One region of the Pseudomonas sp. MAG733B genome, then DNA from elsewhere that is predicted to be linked to it. Evidence: predicted binding sites of a transcription regulator. Region 1 holds the regulator's gene; each other region holds the start of a gene.

Region 1 (5,588 bases):
GGCGCATTCGGCCTGTTTCTGGTGGATCGCAAAGTGTCCGGCGCGTCGCCGGAGATGCTCATTGGCACTGTAGAACACCCGGTGATTCCGCCGCGCATCTGGCTGTTCGTGTTCGCGATCATCGCCCACAATATTCCCGAAGGCATGGCGGTGGGTGTCTCGGCGGGTGGCGGTATGCCGGATGCCGACAGTTTGGCGATGGGCATTGCCTTGCAGGATGTGCCGGAGGGATTGGTGATTGCCTTGGTGCTGGCCGGGGCAGGGATGTCGCGGTTCAAGGCGTTCCTGATCGGTGCTGCTTCAGGTTTGGTCGAACCGGTGTTCGCGTTGTTGTGCGCGTGGCTCGTCAGCCTGGCCGAACTGTTGTTGCCTTTGGGGCTGGCCTTGGCGGCCGGGGCCATGTTGCTGGTGGTCACCCACGAAGTCATTCCTGAGTCGCGTCGACACGGTCATGACAAACTGGCCAGCCTTGGGTTGCTGGTCGGGTTCTGTTTGATGATGGTGATGGATACCGCGCTCGCTTAGGCGAGCGCTTATTCGCCTTCGTCGAAGTAGTTGTTGATCAGGGCCACCAGCGCGTCCAGTGCTTCCTGCTCCTGCTCGCCTTCCGTACTCAGATGAATTTTTGTGCCCTTGCCGGCAGCGAGCATCATCATGGCCATGATGCTTTTGCCGTCGACTGTAGTCTCTGGTGTGCGTCCGACCCTGATCGTGCAGTCCTTGAACTGACCGGCAACTCCAACGAATTTTGCAGACGCCCGAGCGTGCAGGCCCAGCTTGTTGATGATTTCGATTTCCAGAGCAGGCATCGCGATGTGAATCCTTTAGCTGAGGTCGCGGTGGCGGACCTGGACGTTCTTCAGGGATTGCTGCAGGGTCTTGCCCAGGCGTTCGGTCAGGTAGACGGAGCGGTGATGCCCGCCGGTACAACCGATTGCAATGGTGACATAAGCACGGTTACTGGCGGCAAACCGGGGTAACCATTTAAGCAGGTACGCGGAAATGTCCTGGAACATCTCCTCGACATCCGGTTGTGCCGCCAGGTACTCGGCAACCGGTTGATCAAGCCCGGACTGCGCGCGCAGTTCCGGCTTCCAGTAGGGATTGGGCAGGCAACGCACGTCGAACACCAGATCGGCGTCGACCGGCATGCCACGCTTGAAGCCGAAAGACTCGATCAGGAAAGCCGTGCCGGGCTCCGGCTGGTTCAGCAGGCGCAACTTGATGGTATCGCCCAACTGATACAAGTTCAGGTTAGTCGTGTCTACCTTGAGGTCGGCCAGGTCGGCAATCGGTCCGAGCAGGCTGGTTTCATCGTTGATCGCCTCGGCCAGTGAGCGATTGGGGCTGCTCAGCGGGTGGCGACGACGGGTTTCCGAAAAGCGTTTGAGCAGGGTTTCCGCGTCGGCATCCAGGTACAGGACATCGCACTGGATGTGCCGGCTGCGGACTTCTTCCAGCAGCTCTGGAAACCGCGACAGATGGCTGGGCAGGTTGCGTGCATCGATGGACACGGCTACCAGCGGCTGTGACAGCTCAGTGTGGATAAGCGCACGTTCAGCCAATTCCGGCAGTAACCCGGCAGGCAAGTTGTCGATGCAGTAGTAACCGTTGTCCTCAAGAACATCGAGGGCGGTACTTTTACCTGAGCCGGAGCGACCGCTGACGATGATCAAGCGCATGATTAATGACCGTTTTGCTCGTCCAGGACAACCTGATACAAGGCTTCATTACTCGGGGCGCTGCGCAGTTTTTCGCGCACTTCCTTGCGGTCGAGCATGCTGGCGATCTGGCGTAACAGTTCCAGGTGCGCATCGGTAGCGGCTTCCGGGACCAGTAGAACGAACAACAGGTCAACCGGTGCACCATCGATGGCGTCGAAATCGATAGGGGCGTCAAGGTGCATCAAGGCACTGATGGGCGCATTACAGCCCTTGAGACGGCAGTGGGGGATGGCGATGCCGTTGCCAAAACCGGTTGAACCGAGTTTTTCACGGGCGACCAGGCTCTCGAAGACATCCTGCATGGCCAGATCCGGCACTTCGCGATGGATGAGGTTGGCAATTTGCTCGAGGGCTTTCTTTTTACTGCCGCCCGGCACGTTCACCAGGGAACGGCCGGGGGTCAGGATGCTTTCAAGTCGGATCATGGGTAGGGAGTGTTAACGACCGGTAGCGCCCTGGAGGAGGCTCTGGGTCTTTTCCTTATGCTTTTTGAGTTGTTTATCCAGCTTGTCGGTCAGTGCGTCGATCGCCGCGTACATATCGGTATGTTCCGCGTTGGCGACCACTTCATTGCCGGGAATATGCAGCGTGGCTTCGATTTTCTGCTTGAGCTTTTCGACCGTCATCGTGACCTGCACGTTGGTGATCTTGTCGAAATGCCTCTCTAATCGTTCGAGTTTTTCGCCGATGTAAGTGCGAAGAGGTTCGGTCACTTCCAGTTGGTGTCCACTGATGTTGACTTGCATACAGCTTCTCCTTCGTTGCCAGTGCATAAAGCGGCAGACCAGATGATCTGCCACTGGAACGCTGTGGCGTGGCTCTACATCAACCGCTTGCGTTCGCTCGAAGGCGCGATCCCGAGGGATTCGCGGTACTTGGCGACGGTGCGGCGAGCCACCTGAATGCCTTGTGCCTCCAGTAAACCAGCGATCTTGCTGTCACTCAACGGCTTTTTCTGATTTTCAGCGGCAACCAGTTTTTTGATGATCGCGCGGATCGCCGTGGACGAGCATTCACCGCCTTCGGAGGTGCTGACGTGGCTGGAGAAAAAGTATTTCAGCTCATATATGCCCCGAGGGGTATGCATGAATTTTTGCGTGGTCACCCGGGAAATTGTCGATTCGTGCATGCCAACCGCTTCAGCGATGTCATGCAGGACCAGCGGTTTCATCGCTTCATCGCCATACTCCAGGAAGCCGCGCTGATGCTCGACGATCTGGGTGGCCACTTTCATCAGGGTTTCGTTGCGGCTTTGCAGGCTCTTGATGAACCAGCGGGCTTCCTGCAACTGATTGCGCATGAAGGTGTTGTCGGCGCTGGTGTCGGCGCGGCGCACGAAGCCGGCGTACTGGGCATTGACCCGCAGCCGTGGCACCGACTCCTGGTTGAGCTCGACCAGCCAGCGCTCGTTGTCCTTGCGTACGATCACGTCGGGGACAACGTACTCGGCCTCGGTGGATTCGATTTGCGAACCCGGACGCGGGTTGAGGCTCTGGACCAGTTCGATTACCTGGCGCAGCTCATCTTCCTTGAGCTTCATGCGACGCATCAACTGGCTGTAGTCGCGACTGCCGAGCAGGTCGATGTAGTCGGTGACCAAGCGCTTGGCTTCGGCCAGCCACGGCGTTTTGGCTGGCAGCTGACGCAATTGCAGCAGCAGGCATTCGCCCAGGTTGCGGGCGCCGATGCCGGCAGGTTCGAATTGCTGGATGCGGTGCAGGACGGCTTCGATTTCGTCCAGCTCGATGTCCAGTTCCGGATCGAAGGCTTCGAGGATTTCCTCGAGCGTTTCGTCCAGATAGCCCTGATTGTTGATGCAGTCGATCAGGGTGACGGCGATCAGGCGATCGGTGTCGGACATCGGTGCCAGGTTCAGTTGCCACAGCAAGTGGCTTTGCAGGCTTTCGCCGGCGGACGTGCGGGTGGTGAAATCCCACTCGTCATCATCATTGCTCGGCAGGCTGCTGGCACTGGTCTGGTAGACGTCTTCCCAGGCGGTATCGACGGGAAGTTCGTTGGGAATGCGTTCGTTCCAGTCGCCTTCTTCGAGGTTATCAACCGTCGGCGCGGTTTCCTGGTAGGAGGGTTCCTGAATGTCAGTGTTGGGCTTCTGTTCTGCGTTGTCGGCCAAGGGGTCGGTGTTATCGAAGTCGTCGCCTTCTTCCTGGCGTTCGAGCATCGGATTGGACTCCAGGGCCTCCTGGATTTCCTGTTGCAGATCCAGGGTCGACAATTGGAGCAGGCGGATGGCCTGTTGCAGCTGCGGTGTCATCGTCAGCTGCTGGCCCATTCTCAAGACTAGCGATGGTTTCATGGCAGGGGCTTAACACCTTATTCGCCGGCGCACATGCGCCATCCACTACAGGGCGCCGAGGCGCCAAACATAAGCAAATTATATGCCCGAAATTGCAGTGTTTGCCTAGAGCGCTGTAACAATAAAAAGATCTTGATTTTTTATCGAGACAAGCGCTCGGTCGACTAGCCAGGCAAGCCCTTACAGGCGGAACTCATGACCCAGGTAGACTTCCTTGACCAAGTCGTTGGCCAGGATGGTTTCCGCGTCACCTTCTGCAATCAGCTGGCCATCGTTGACGATGTAGGCGGTTTCGCAGATATCCAGGGTTTCACGAACGTTGTGGTCGGTGATCAGCACGCCAATGCCTTTGGCCTTGAGGTGATGGATGATCTGTTTGATGTCGCCCACCGAAATCGGGTCCACGCCGGCGAAAGGTTCGTCGAGCAGGATGAATTTCGGGTTGGTGGCCAGTGCCCGGGCGATCTCCACGCGGCGGCGTTCACCACCGGACAGGCTCATCCCGAGGTTGTCGCGGATGTGGCTGATGTGGAACTCCTGCAGCAGGCTCTCCAGCTCCTTGCGACGGCCGGCCTTGTCGAGTTCCTTGCGGGTCTCGAGGATCGCCATGATGTTGTCGGCAACCGAAAGTTTGCGGAAGATCGACGCTTCTTGCGGCAGATAGCCGATACCTGCCTTCGCACGGCCGTGCATGGGCTGGTGGCTGACGTCCAGGTCGTCGATCAGCACGCGGCCCTGATCAGCCTGCACCAGGCCGACGATCATGTAGAAGCAGGTTGTCTTGCCGGCGCCGTTGGGGCCAAGCAGGCCGACGATCTGACCGCTGTCGATCGACAGGCTGACATCGCGCACGACCTGGCGGCTCTTGTAGCTCTTGGCCAGATGCTGAGCTTTCAGAGTTGCCATTACTGGGCCTTTTGCTCGTCGGTTTTCTTTTTCGGCTGAATGACCATGTCAATACGCGGACGTGCCTCGGTCACTTTGCTGCCTGTGGCGCGACCGGCGCTCGCCAGCTTCTTCTCGGTGTCGTAGACGATTTTCTCGCCTTGGGTGACGTTGTTGTCCTTGTCGATGACTTTGGCCTTGTCGATCAGCACAACGCGGTTTTGCGTGGCGTGGTACTGGATTGTCACACCCCAACCCTGAACCGGCTTGGTGTCGCCCGCCGTTTGCAGTTGCTCGAAGTAGGCCAGGTTGCCGACCGAGGTCACCACGTCGATGTCGCCACTCGGGGCGCGGGTCATGGTCACTTTATTGCCGGTGACCTTCATCGAGCCTTGGGTGATGATCACATCGCCCGTGTAGGTGGCAACGCCATTCTTGTCGTCCAGTTGGGCATCGTCGGCCTGAATGCGGATTGGCTGTTGTTGATCGTCCGGCAGGGCCCAGGCGCTCACGCTTCCCAGTGCTGCGCCCAGACTGAGCAAAATAGGGAGGGTTTTAACGAGCCTCATACTGTCCTCTTACGTTCGATAGCAGGTGTATCCTGCTTTCTTTCAAATACGCTTTCATTCCCTTGCCAGTCGAAACACCGCCAGCGCCGTCGATTC
Region 2 (5,588 bases), 1.6 Mb from region 1:
GGTGGCGATCACGCCGACGTCTTTGCTTTGCGCTTCGGCGCATTCACGGGTGCAACCGGACACCGCGAACTTGAGCTTGTGCGGCGAGCGCAGGCCCTTGTAGCGGTCCTCGATGGTCAGGGCCATTTGCACGCTGTCCTGCACGCCATAACGGCACCAGGTGCTGCCGACGCAGGATTTCACCGTGCGGGTCGATTTGCCGTAGGCATGCCCGGTTTCGAAACCGGCCTCGATCAACTCGGCCCAGATGTCCGGCAACTCATGCAACTGCGCGCCGAACAGGTCGATGCGCTGGCCGCCGGTGATTTTGGTGTAGAGGTCGTATTTCTTCGCCACCACGCCGATGGCGATCAATTTGTCGGCGGTGATCTCGCCACCGGGAATGCGTGGCACCACCGAATAAGTGCCGTTTTTCTGCATGTTGGCCATGAACGTGTCGTTGGTGTCCTGCAACGGCACCAGCGACGGGTCCATGATCGGCTGGTTCCAGCACGACGCGAGGATCGAGCCCACCGCTGGTTTGCACACATCGCAACCGGTGTGGCCGCGACCATGTTTGGCCAGCAGTTCTTCGAAGGTGATCACCCCTTCCACTCGCACCAGCGCATACAGTTCCTGACGGGTGTAGGCGAAGTGTTCGCACAGGCTCTTGTCGACGCTGACCCCACGGGCAATCAACTCATGCTCAAAGACTTGCTTGAGCAACCCGGCGCAACCGCCGCAACCGGTGCAGGCCTTGGTCTGCGATTTGAGCAGGCCGAGGTCGGTGCAGCCGCCGTCGATGGCCGAGCAAATCGCGCCCTTGGTCACGTTGTGGCAGGAGCAGACCGTGGCGGTTTCCGGCAAGGCGCCAGGGCCGAGGGTCGGCGCGCCTTCGGATGACGGCAGGATCAGTGCGGCCGGTTCCGACGGCAAGGCAATCGCGTTCTGCATGTATTGCAGCAGCGTGTCGTAATAGCTGTTGTCGCCGATCAGCACCGCGCCGAGCACGTGCTTGCCGCTGGCGTCGACCACCAGACGCCGATAGCTGGCGGTGGTTTCGTCGATGAACTGATAGCTGCGCGCGCCCGGCGTGTTGGCGTGGGCATCGCCGATGGAGCCGACGTCGACACCCAGCAGCTTTAGCTTGGTCGACATGTCGGCGCCCTGGAACGGCTCGGCGGCGTCATCGCACAAACGTGCTGCGACACTGCGCGCCATTTGGTAACCCGGAGCGACCAGGCCGAACAGGCTGCCGTTCCACGAGGCGCATTCGCCGATGGCGTAGATGTTCGGGTCGCAGCTCAGGCAGGTGTCGTCGATCACCACGCCACCGCGCGGGCCGATCTCCAGCGCGCATTGTCGGCCCAGCGCGTCTTGCGCGCGGATACCGGCGGAAAACACGATCAGGTCGGTTTCGAGGAATTCGTCGTTGGCGAAATTCATCCGATAGCGGAATTGCTCACCGGCGCTGATCGATTGCGTAGCGCGGGACAGATGCACACCGACGCCCAACCGCTCGATCTGCGCCTTGAGCGCCAACCCACCGAGGTCATCGAGCTGCACCGGCATCAGACGCGGCGCGAATTCCACTACGTGCGCTTCAAGGCCCAGGCTTTTCAGGGCATTGGCCGCTTCGAGACCGAGCAGGCCACCGCCGACCACCACACCGCGCTTGGCATTGGCCGCTGCGCCACCGATCGCATCAAGGTCTTCGAGGGTGCGGTACACCAGCCGTGAATCGCCTTCGGCGCCTTCGATCGGCGGTACAAACGGGTAGGAACCGGTGGCCAGCACCAGTTTGTCGTAGGTGAAGCAACCTTGCGAGGTGATCACCTGGCGACGCTCGCGGTCAATCTCCAGCACCGGCACGCCGAGATGCAGCGTGACACCCGGCGTCTGGTACAGCGACGCGTCACTCAGTGCCAGCGACTCGGCATCGCGACCGGAAAAATACTCGGACAAATGCACACGGTCGTAAGCGCGCATCGGCTCTTCGCTGAAAACGTGCAACCGATAGCGGTCAAGGGCGCCGCGCTCGATCAACTGCTCGACACAATGATGCCCGACCATGCCATTGCCGATCACGATCAGCGTTTGATGCTTGTTCAATGTGGCTACATTGGAATTCATAAACGACCCTGCCCAAAGCCCATCACGGTTCAAAAAGCAAAAAAAAACGCCTGAAACCTTGCGGTTCCAGGCGTCTTTGCCTGTTCTTTTGCGGTGTTGAAACCAGACGGCCATGCCTGATCCACCGGTAGTGCCCACGACCTGTGCGGTTGATCGATCGTCGTTGACCGAGTGGGCGGTCCATCTTTTTCAGATGGCGCTGAGAGGGTGAATGCAGTGTTTGTGCCAGTCGAGCGCAGGAACTGGAAACATGCGTGCTGAGCCTTGTCGGCAACGCTTCTGGCGAAGTCAGCGGTAGATGTCGCAGGCGGGAATGGATCAGGAAACCGCTTCGCCCTGGTGCACGCTGCCAGCCATCGCGCTAAAAGTGCGCGCAAAACCTGTAGGACCCGAGCTTGCTCGGGTCCTACACGGGTTTTGCGGGGCTTGTTTAAAAGGGTTGTAGGTTATGTCTTGAAAGCTACAGGACCTTGCGCCGTTGCCTATGGGTACGCCAGCATCCGCCGGCTTGTGCGCTTGGGAGCCCGTCGGTAACTTGATTCGTGTCACTGCCATCAGTGATCGGGTTTAGTAGCCCGTGGTGTTTTCAGCAAGATGCATAAGCTCTGTCAGTCAGGTAGTTCACTACCTTACTTTGATGATGGCTGTGCGCAGGGCGCTTCGGCGCGCCGGTAAATTGTTGTTACTCCCTGGTCTACTAACCTGCGAATAGCCGCCACCCAGGCGAATCGGGTGCTGGATCAGATTGATCCACCTGAGTAGACACAATCCAGTGTGGCGAGGGAGCTTGCTCCCGCTGGGTTGCGCAGCAGCCCCAAAAGAAGGCCTGCTGCGCAGTCCAGCGGGAGCAAGCTCCCTCGCCACAGGTTTTTTGGTGTTAGTTGTGTCTGTTCAGTTCAGCAACACCGCGTATTACATTTCCCACGCCCAAACCGCGCTTCCTGGCGCTCGCGAAAAAACGCCTCATAGCTCATCACCGGCTCGCCCGGCTGGTTGATGGCCATTTGCGCGACGTAGTTGTCGTAATCCGGAACGCCCACCATCAAACGCGCGCTCTGGCTGAAGAATCGGGCGGCTTGCTGCAATTTGCGGAACATGGCGGTGCTCTCAATGAGGTTTCGACCACGCGATGTAACACCACGGATGTATCTGCAATGTGTCGGCGCGCGGGCGCTTTGTATGTTCATGTATCACGGCACCCGCGACCTTTTGGCGCATGACCGGTCGGCCATCGATTAAGCGCTAACGGGCAACAGTTTGTTAACATCCCTGCGCTTTTTTTCGTCTGATCAGTCAGGCACTGTGTTCCATCTGTCGCTACACAGGATGCTTTTTTTCATGAGTACGTTGTATTCCCGTCGCACGGTCCTGCAAGGCATGGGCTTGCTGAGCCTTGGCCTGCTCGCCGGCTGCGATGACAGCAGCAAGCTGTCGTTCAAGTACGGCAAGGACCTGAGCGACAAGATCCTGGGCCGTTCCTTCAAGCTCAAGGATACCGAGGGCGAAACCCGGATGCTGGGCAGCTATCAGGGCCTGATGCCGATGATCTTCTTCGGTTTCACCCAGTGCCCGGCCGTCTGCCCGACCACGCTGGCCCGCGCTGCCCAGGCGAAAAAACTGATGGGCCGCGATGGCGAGCGCCTGCAGGTGATCTTCATCACCCTCGACCCCGAGCGCGATACGCCCGAGTTGCTCGACAAATACGTCAAGGCCTTCGACCCGAGTTTCGAGGCGCTGTACGGCACGCTGGAAGAAACCGCCGCCACCGCCAAGGAGTTCGGCGTATTCTTCGAGAAGGTTCCGAGCGGCGACACTTACACCCTGTCCCACACCGCCACCAGTTTCGTGTTCGACTCCCGGGGCAATCTGCGCCTGGGCCTGTCCGCGTCCCTTACTGCTCAAGAGTGTGCAGAGGATTTGCTCACCGTCATGGAGGTCTGCTGATGACTTCGTTCTGCGCTTCACGTGTTAAACAAATAGCTTTGGGCCTGTCCCTGATTGGCATGGCATGGCAGGTATCGGCGCAAACCCAGGTCAACGACGCCTGGGTCCGTGCGACCGTTGTCGGCCAGCCGTCGAGTGGCGCGTTCATGACCCTCAAGGCAGACACCGACAGCAAGCTGCTGAGCGTTGAGTCGCCGGTGGCCAAACTGGTACAGATTCACCAGTCGAGCATGAAAGACGATGTGATGAGCATGCAGCAGGTCGAGTCCGTCGCCCTGCCGGCCGGCAAGGCCGTGAACTTTGATCCCCATGGCTACCACATCATGCTCATGAACCTGACCGGGCAGATCAAGGAAGGCGACAAAGTGCCGCTGACCCTGACCGTCGAAAACGCCAAGGGCGAGAAAGAGACGATCAAGGTCGAGGCTCCAGCGCGTGCCCTCGACATCATGGATCACGGCAGCATGGACCACAGCAAGATGGATCACAGCAAAATGCAATGAGGGTCTGACGGCCTCCCCCACGAGGCCGTTCTCTGATGGGAGGTGCGTAACATGACGACGAACACCGAAACCGCCATTCTGGCCGGCGGCTGCTTCTGGGGCATGCAGGATCTGCTGCGACGCAAACCGGGCGTGATTTCCACGCGGGTCGGCTACTCCGGCGGCGATGTGCCCAATGCCACCTACCGCAACCATGGCACCCACGCCGAAGCGATCGAAATCGTCTTCGACCCGGCGCAGATCAGCTATCGACAGATTCTTGAGTTTTTCTTCCAGATCCACGATCCAAGCACCCAAAATCGCCAGGGCAACGACGTGGGCACCAGTTATCGCTCGGGCATTTATTACCTCAGCGAAGAACAGAAACGCGTCGCCGAGGACACCGTCGCCGATGTAGACGCCTCCGATCTCTGGCCAGGCAAAGTGGTTACCGAGATCGAGCCCGCCGGCCCGTTCTGGGAAGCGGAGCCTGAGCATCAGGATTATCTGGAACGGCTTCCTGAAGGCTATACCTGCCACTTCATTCGGCCAAACTGGCAGTTACCGAAACGCGGGTAATACCGCGAACACCTCCCCTGTAGGAGCTGTCGAGTGCAACGAGGCTGCGATCTCTTGATTTCAAGATCAAGATCAACAGATCGCAGCCTTCGGCAGCTCCTACATTTGGACCGGGCGCATCGTGCAAAAGGTGACGCAGTTCGCCTTGTGCACTTTTGCGCATCACGATCCCGTTTGGCGAACTACGCTCAATCAACGGCGGGCAAAGTACTCGCCGGTTCAAATAAAAGGCCGATAAAAACAAGGACATTCAACCTTGAATATTTCAACCATTTGCTTCTTGGGGAGTTTGATGGTTTCGGCCGGGGCTTTTGCCAATGGAGTTATTCCTGTACTTGAACTGGACTTCACCCGGTCAGCCACGGAAACCCTGAAAAAAAGCGGGATCAACGACGCCTGCATCATCGTCGCCGCCAACCCTGCTGGTTTTACCTATTGCCGGGAAGGCTCGGCAACTCTCTGGAAGTATCA
Region 3 (5,588 bases), 610 kb from region 1:
CAAGCTCCCTCGCCACAAGGTCCCGCACAAACCCCAGACAAACAAAAACGCCCCCGGCCTTGCGGTCGGGGGCGTTTTTTTGCCAGCTAACTAAATGACTTAGTTACCGGACTTCTTCGCAGCGCGGGTACGCTCGCTTTCACCCAGGATCTTCTTGCGAAGACGGATGGACTTAGGAGTGACTTCACACAGCTCGTCTTCCTGTACGAACTCCAGAGCTTGCTCCAGAGTGAACTTGACAGGCGGAACCAGAGCGATGGTTTCGTCTTTACCCGAAGCACGCATGTTGTCGAGCTTCTTGCCTTTGGTTGGGTTTACACCCAGGTCGTTGTCGCGGCTGTTCAAGCCAACGATTTGACCTTCGTAGATATCCTGGCCGTGTTCAACGAACAGCTTGCCACGAGCCTGCAGGGTTTCCAGCGAGTAGGTCAGAGCCTTACCGGTAGCAACCGAAACCAGAACACCGTTCTGACGGCCGGACATGTCACCGGACTTCATCGCGTCGTAACGATCGAAGATCGAAGTCAGGATGCCGCCACCGGAGGTCAGGGTCAGGAACTCGTTACGGAAACCGATCAGGCCACGGGCCGGGATGTTGTACTCAAGGCGCACACGGCCCTTGCCATCCGGAACCATGTTGGTCAGATCGCCTTTACGCAGGCCCATTTGTTCCATGATCGCGCCCTGGGATTCTTCCGGCAGGTCGATGGTCACGTTTTCGTACGGTTCGTGCTTGACGCCATCAACCATGCGGATGATCACTTCAGGACGACCAACACCCATTTCGAAGCCTTCGCGACGCATGGTTTCGATCAGTACGGAGAGGTGCAGCTCACCACGGCCGGACACTTTGAACTTGTCAGCCGAGTCGCCTTCTTCAACGCGCAGAGCAACGTTGTACAGCAGCTCTTTGTCCAGACGTTCCTTGATGTTACGGCTGGTGACGAACTTGCCTTCACGGCCGCAGAACGGCGAGTCGTTAACCTGGAAGGTCATCGATACGGTAGGTTCGTCAACGGTCAGCGGCTTCATCGCTTCGACGTTCAGTGGATCGCACAGAGTGTCGGAGATGAACAGCTGGTCGAAGCCGCTGATGCAGACGATGTCGCCCGCAGCTGCTTCTTCAACGTCGATGCGGTGCAGACCGTGGTGACCCATCAGCTTCAGGATACGGCCGGTACGCTTCTTGCCATCGGCGTCGATAGCGACAACCGGAGTGTTTGGCTTGATGCGACCACGAGCAATACGGCCAACGCCGATGACACCCAGGAAGCTGTTGTAGTCCAGTGCCGAGATTTGCATCTGGAACGGGCCGTCACGGTCAACTTTCGGTGCTGGTACGTCGTCGATGATCGACTGGTACAGCGGGGTCATGTCTTCAGCCATGGCGGTGTGGTCAAGACCAGCAATACCGTTCAGGGCAGAGGCGTAAACCACTTTGAAGTCCAGCTGTTCTTCGGTAGCACCCAGGTTGTCGAACAGGTCGAAGATCTGATCCAGAACCCAGTCCGGACGCGCGCCTGGACGGTCAACCTTGTTGATGACCACGATTGGACGCAGGCCGGCTTCGAATGCCTTCTTGGTCACGAAACGGGTTTGCGGCATAGGGCCGTCTTGGGCGTCAACCAGCAGCAGAACGGAGTCGACCATCGACATTACGCGTTCAACTTCGCCGCCGAAGTCGGCGTGGCCCGGGGTATCCACGATGTTGATGTGGTAGCCGTTCCAGTTGATGGCGGTGTTTTTCGCCAGAATGGTAATACCGCGCTCTTTCTCCTGGTCGTTGGAGTCCATCACGCGCTCGTCGTTGAGCTCGTTGCGCTCCAGGGTGCCGGATTGACGCAAGAGTTTGTCTACCAGGGTGGTTTTACCATGGTCAACGTGAGCAATGATGGCGATGTTGCGTAGATTTTCGATCACTTGTGTATCTCGATCAGAGGATTCGGTGTGCTGACAAGTCTTGGCAGCGATTACAGTAGAGTCAGGCCTTGCCGTTACAGCTTGACGGCAGAGTCGGGGGGCCGGTGACGCAGGCCACAGGCATACAGCCCCGGGCTCTTAGCTCGGTCGATAAACGCGCACATTGGCATGCCCCTCACTGAGCAAATGGTGGGCATGCAGGCGACTCATCACGCCTTTGTCGCAATACAGCAGGTACTGGCGAGTAGGGTCCAGTTCCTTGAAACGAGCGTTCAGTGCATAAAACGGCATCGTTTGTACCTCGATACCAGCGAGTTCCAGCGGGTCATCCTCGGCGGCATCCGGGTGGCGGATGTCGATCACGATCTGACCGGCCAGCGCGTCGCTGACTTCTTCAATCTGAACGTCCTGGCCCAATTCGTCGATCACGCGATCGATCGGCACCAGTTTGGCGTTTTCGAGCGCACGCTCGAGTACCGCCATATCGAATTCTTTCTCTTCATGCTCGACGCGATGGCGCTTGGCTGCGGTCTTAGGATTAACCGAGATGACCCCGCAGTATTCCGGCATGTGCTTGGCGAAATCGGCGGTACCGATCTCGTTGGCCAGGTCGATGATGTCCTGCTTGTGGCTGGCGATGAGCGGACGCAAGACCAGTTTGTCGGTCACGCAGTCGATCACGCTCAGATTTGGCAGTGTCTGGCTCGAAACCTGGGAGATCGCTTCACCGGTGACCAGCGCTTCAATCTGCAGTCGATCGGCAATCTGCGAGGAAGCGCGCAACATCATACGCTTCAAAACTACGCCCATATGACTGTTATCGACTTTACCGAGAATTTCTCCCAGCACTTCCTCAAACGGCACACTGACAAATAACACGCGTTGGGAGCTGCCGTACTTCTTCCAGATGAAATGCGCGACTTCCATGACGCCCAGTTCGTGGGCTCGTCCGCCCAGATTAAAGAAGCAGAAGTGTGCCATCAGGCCGCGGCGCATGATCTGGTAGGCCGCCACGGTGGAGTCGAAACCACCGGACATCAGCACCAGCGTCTGCTCCAGCGCACCCAACGGATAACCGCCGATGCCGTTGTGTTGGCTGTGGATCACGAACAACCGTTGGTCGCGAACTTCGATGCGGACTTCGATTTCCGGCTTTTTCAGGTCGATCCCGGCGGCACCGCACTGACGGCGCAACTGGCTGCCGACATATTTTTCGATATCGATGGAGCTAAATGGGTGCTTGCCGGCGCGTTTGCAACGCACCGAGAAAATCTTCCCGGCCAGCGCATCGCCGTAGTGCTGCTTGCACTTTGCAACGATGTCGTCGAAATCGCCCAGCGGGTATTCGTCGATTTGCAGGAAGTGCGCGATGCCCGGCATGCAGCTCAGGCGCTCGCCCATCTCCTTCAGGGCCTTGGGATCACTGACGCGGGTTTCCAGCTCGAGGTTGTCCCACACGCCATTCACCACCACAGCCGGGTCCAGATCGCGGAGCACGGCACGGATGTTCTTGGCCAATTGGCGGATGAAACGCATCCGTACCGGGCGGCTCTTGATGGTGATCTCGGGGAAGACTTTTACGATTAATTTCATGGAAACAGCGCGCGCAGGGCCTGCCGAAAAAGGGGCGCGCGGATTATAGCGGAAATTGCTCAAGGTTTAACCAGTTAATGTGCAGAAGGTTTTGCACGCACCAAAACAGGTCATTTTCAGATTTTAACGCCACATTGTAGGGCGAGATTTTCCGCTTTAAGGCGCTTTGCACCTTTATTAGCGTGAATTTGGGGCAAAAAACCCATGGTGGGGCACTGGCATGCAATTTGCTCCCTTGTGAGGCAGGTTGCCTTGGCAGAGTATTCGCGCCGGCATCACAAACATTTAAGGGCATCCACTACCAGCCCTAATCCACCCGGAGGACAGTATGTCGAAGTCGGTTCAACTCATCAAAGATCATGACGTCAAGTGGATTGATCTGCGCTTCACGGACACCAAAGGCACTCAGCACCACGTGACCATGCCGGCTCGCGACGCGCTGGATGACGCTTTCTTCGAAGAAGGCAAAATGTTCGACGGTTCCTCCATCGCTGGCTGGAAAGGCATTGAAGCTTCCGACATGATCCTGATGCCGGACGACAGCACTGCCGTTCTCGACCCCTTCACCGAAGAGCCGACCCTGATCCTGGTCTGCGACGTGATCGAGCCTTCGACCATGCAAGGCTACGACCGCGACCCACGTGCGATCGCCAAGCGTGCCGAGGAATACCTGAAGTCGACCGGTATCGGTGACACCGTATTCGTAGGTCCAGAGCCAGAATTCTTCATCTTCGACGAAGTGAAGTTCAAGTCCGACATCTCCGGTTCGATGTTCAAGATCTTCTCCGAACAAGGTTCGTGGATGTCCGACCAGGACGTGGAAGGCGGCAACAAAGGCCACCGTCCAGGCGTCAAAGGCGGCTACTTCCCGGTTCCTCCGTTCGACCACGACCACGAAATCCGTACCTCCATGTGCAACGCCATGGAAGAAATGGGCCTGGTCATCGAAGTTCACCACCACGAAGTGGCAACTGCCGGCCAGAACGAAATCGGCGTGAAGTTCAACACCCTGGTTGCCAAGGCCGACGAAGTTCAAACCCTGAAGTACTGCGTACACAACGTTGCTGATGCATACGGCCGCACCGCGACCTTCATGCCTAAGCCTCTGTACGGCGACAACGGTTCGGGCATGCACGTCCACCTGTCCATCGCCAAAGATGGCAAGAACACCTTCGCAGGCGAAGGCTATGCCGGCCTGTCCGACACCGCTCTGTACTTCATCGGCGGTATCATCAAGCACGGTAAGGCCCTGAACGGCTTCACCAACCCGTCGACCAACTCCTACAAGCGTCTGGTCCCAGGTTTCGAAGCTCCGGTAATGCTGGCCTACTCGGCTCGCAACCGTTCCGCTTCGATCCGTATTCCTTACGTGTCCAGCCCTCGCGCTCGCCGTATCGAAGCCCGCTTCCCGGATCCAGCAGCCAACCCGTACCTGGGCTTCGCTGCACTGCTGATGGCTGGCCTGGACGGCATCCAGAACAAGATCCACCCTGGCGACGCAGCTGACAAAAACCTGTACGACCTGCCGCCTGAAGAGGCGAAAGAGATCCCACAAGTTTGCGGCAGCCTGAAAGAAGCCCTGGAAGAGCTGGACAAAGGTCGTGCGTTCCTGACCAAAGGCGGCGTGTTCTCCGACGACTTCATCGACGCTTACATCGCTCTGAAAAGCGAAGAAGAAATCAAGGTACGCACCTTCGTACACCCACTGGAATACGAGCTGTACTACAGCTGCTGATCCGGTAGCGCCAGCGCAAGCGGCGTGACAAAAAGAGGCCTCCTTCGGGAGGCCTTTTTTATGATCACAAATCAAAAGATCTTCTGTACCCAAACATGAACAAGCTGGGCCAACCGCCGCCCCTGACCTATGCTGCAACCCAATGCTTTCGTTTGCGGTTGATTTTATGGGTCGTGCTTTTCTCTTCATCCTGGTGCTGATCGCCCTGCCTGCCGCAGCGCAGATCTACAAGTACACGGACGCCGATGGCAACACCGCGTACAGCAATCAACCGCCGGATGGCGTGAAGGCCCAAACGGTCGAGCTGCCACCGCTCAACAGCGTGGAGCCGCAAACCCCT

Evidence for each region. Region 1 encodes sigma-54, which starts transcription at its own class of promoters, with help from an activator protein. Its sites were predicted from a motif close to ANTGGCATNNANNTTGCTNT; they were not measured.
Region 2: nirB (nitrite reductase large subunit NirB) is a predicted target of sigma-54. The motif match lies at 2,323-2,342, and genes of this name have one in related genera.
Region 3: glnA (glutamate--ammonia ligase) is a predicted target of sigma-54. The motif match lies at 3,728-3,747, and genes of this name have one in related genera.

The regions. Positions count from the first base shown of each region.
Region 1 covers NZ_CP145732.1:1,474,151-1,479,738, forward strand. The annotation lists gene V6Z53_RS06610 (ZIP family metal transporter) at 1-525, shown strand, start outside; gene V6Z53_RS06615 (HPr family phosphocarrier protein) at 534-809, opposite strand; gene rapZ (RNase adapter RapZ) at 825-1,682, opposite strand; gene ptsN (PTS IIA-like nitrogen regulatory protein PtsN) at 1,685-2,149, opposite strand; gene raiA (ribosome-associated translation inhibitor RaiA) at 2,162-2,470, opposite strand; gene V6Z53_RS06635 (RNA polymerase factor sigma-54) at 2,545-4,038, opposite strand; gene lptB (LPS export ABC transporter ATP-binding protein) at 4,219-4,944, opposite strand; gene lptA (lipopolysaccharide transport periplasmic protein LptA) at 4,944-5,492, opposite strand; gene lptC (LPS export ABC transporter periplasmic protein LptC) at 5,479-5,588, opposite strand, start outside.
Region 2 covers NZ_CP145732.1:3,074,814-3,080,401, reverse strand. The annotation lists gene nirB (nitrite reductase large subunit NirB) at 1-2,112, opposite strand, end outside; gene V6Z53_RS14330 (CstA-like transporter-associated (seleno)protein) at 3,009-3,209, opposite strand; gene V6Z53_RS14325 (SCO family protein) at 3,451-4,056, shown strand; gene V6Z53_RS14320 (copper chaperone PCu(A)C) at 4,056-4,559, shown strand; gene msrA (peptide-methionine (S)-S-oxide reductase MsrA) at 4,611-5,117, shown strand; gene V6Z53_RS14310 (hypothetical protein) at 5,374-5,588, shown strand, end outside.
Region 3 covers NZ_CP145732.1:864,136-869,723, reverse strand. The annotation lists gene typA (translational GTPase TypA) at 100-1,920, opposite strand; gene thiI (tRNA uracil 4-sulfurtransferase ThiI) at 2,059-3,513, opposite strand; gene glnA (glutamate--ammonia ligase) at 3,842-5,248, shown strand; gene V6Z53_RS04025 (DUF4124 domain-containing protein) at 5,415-5,588, shown strand, end outside.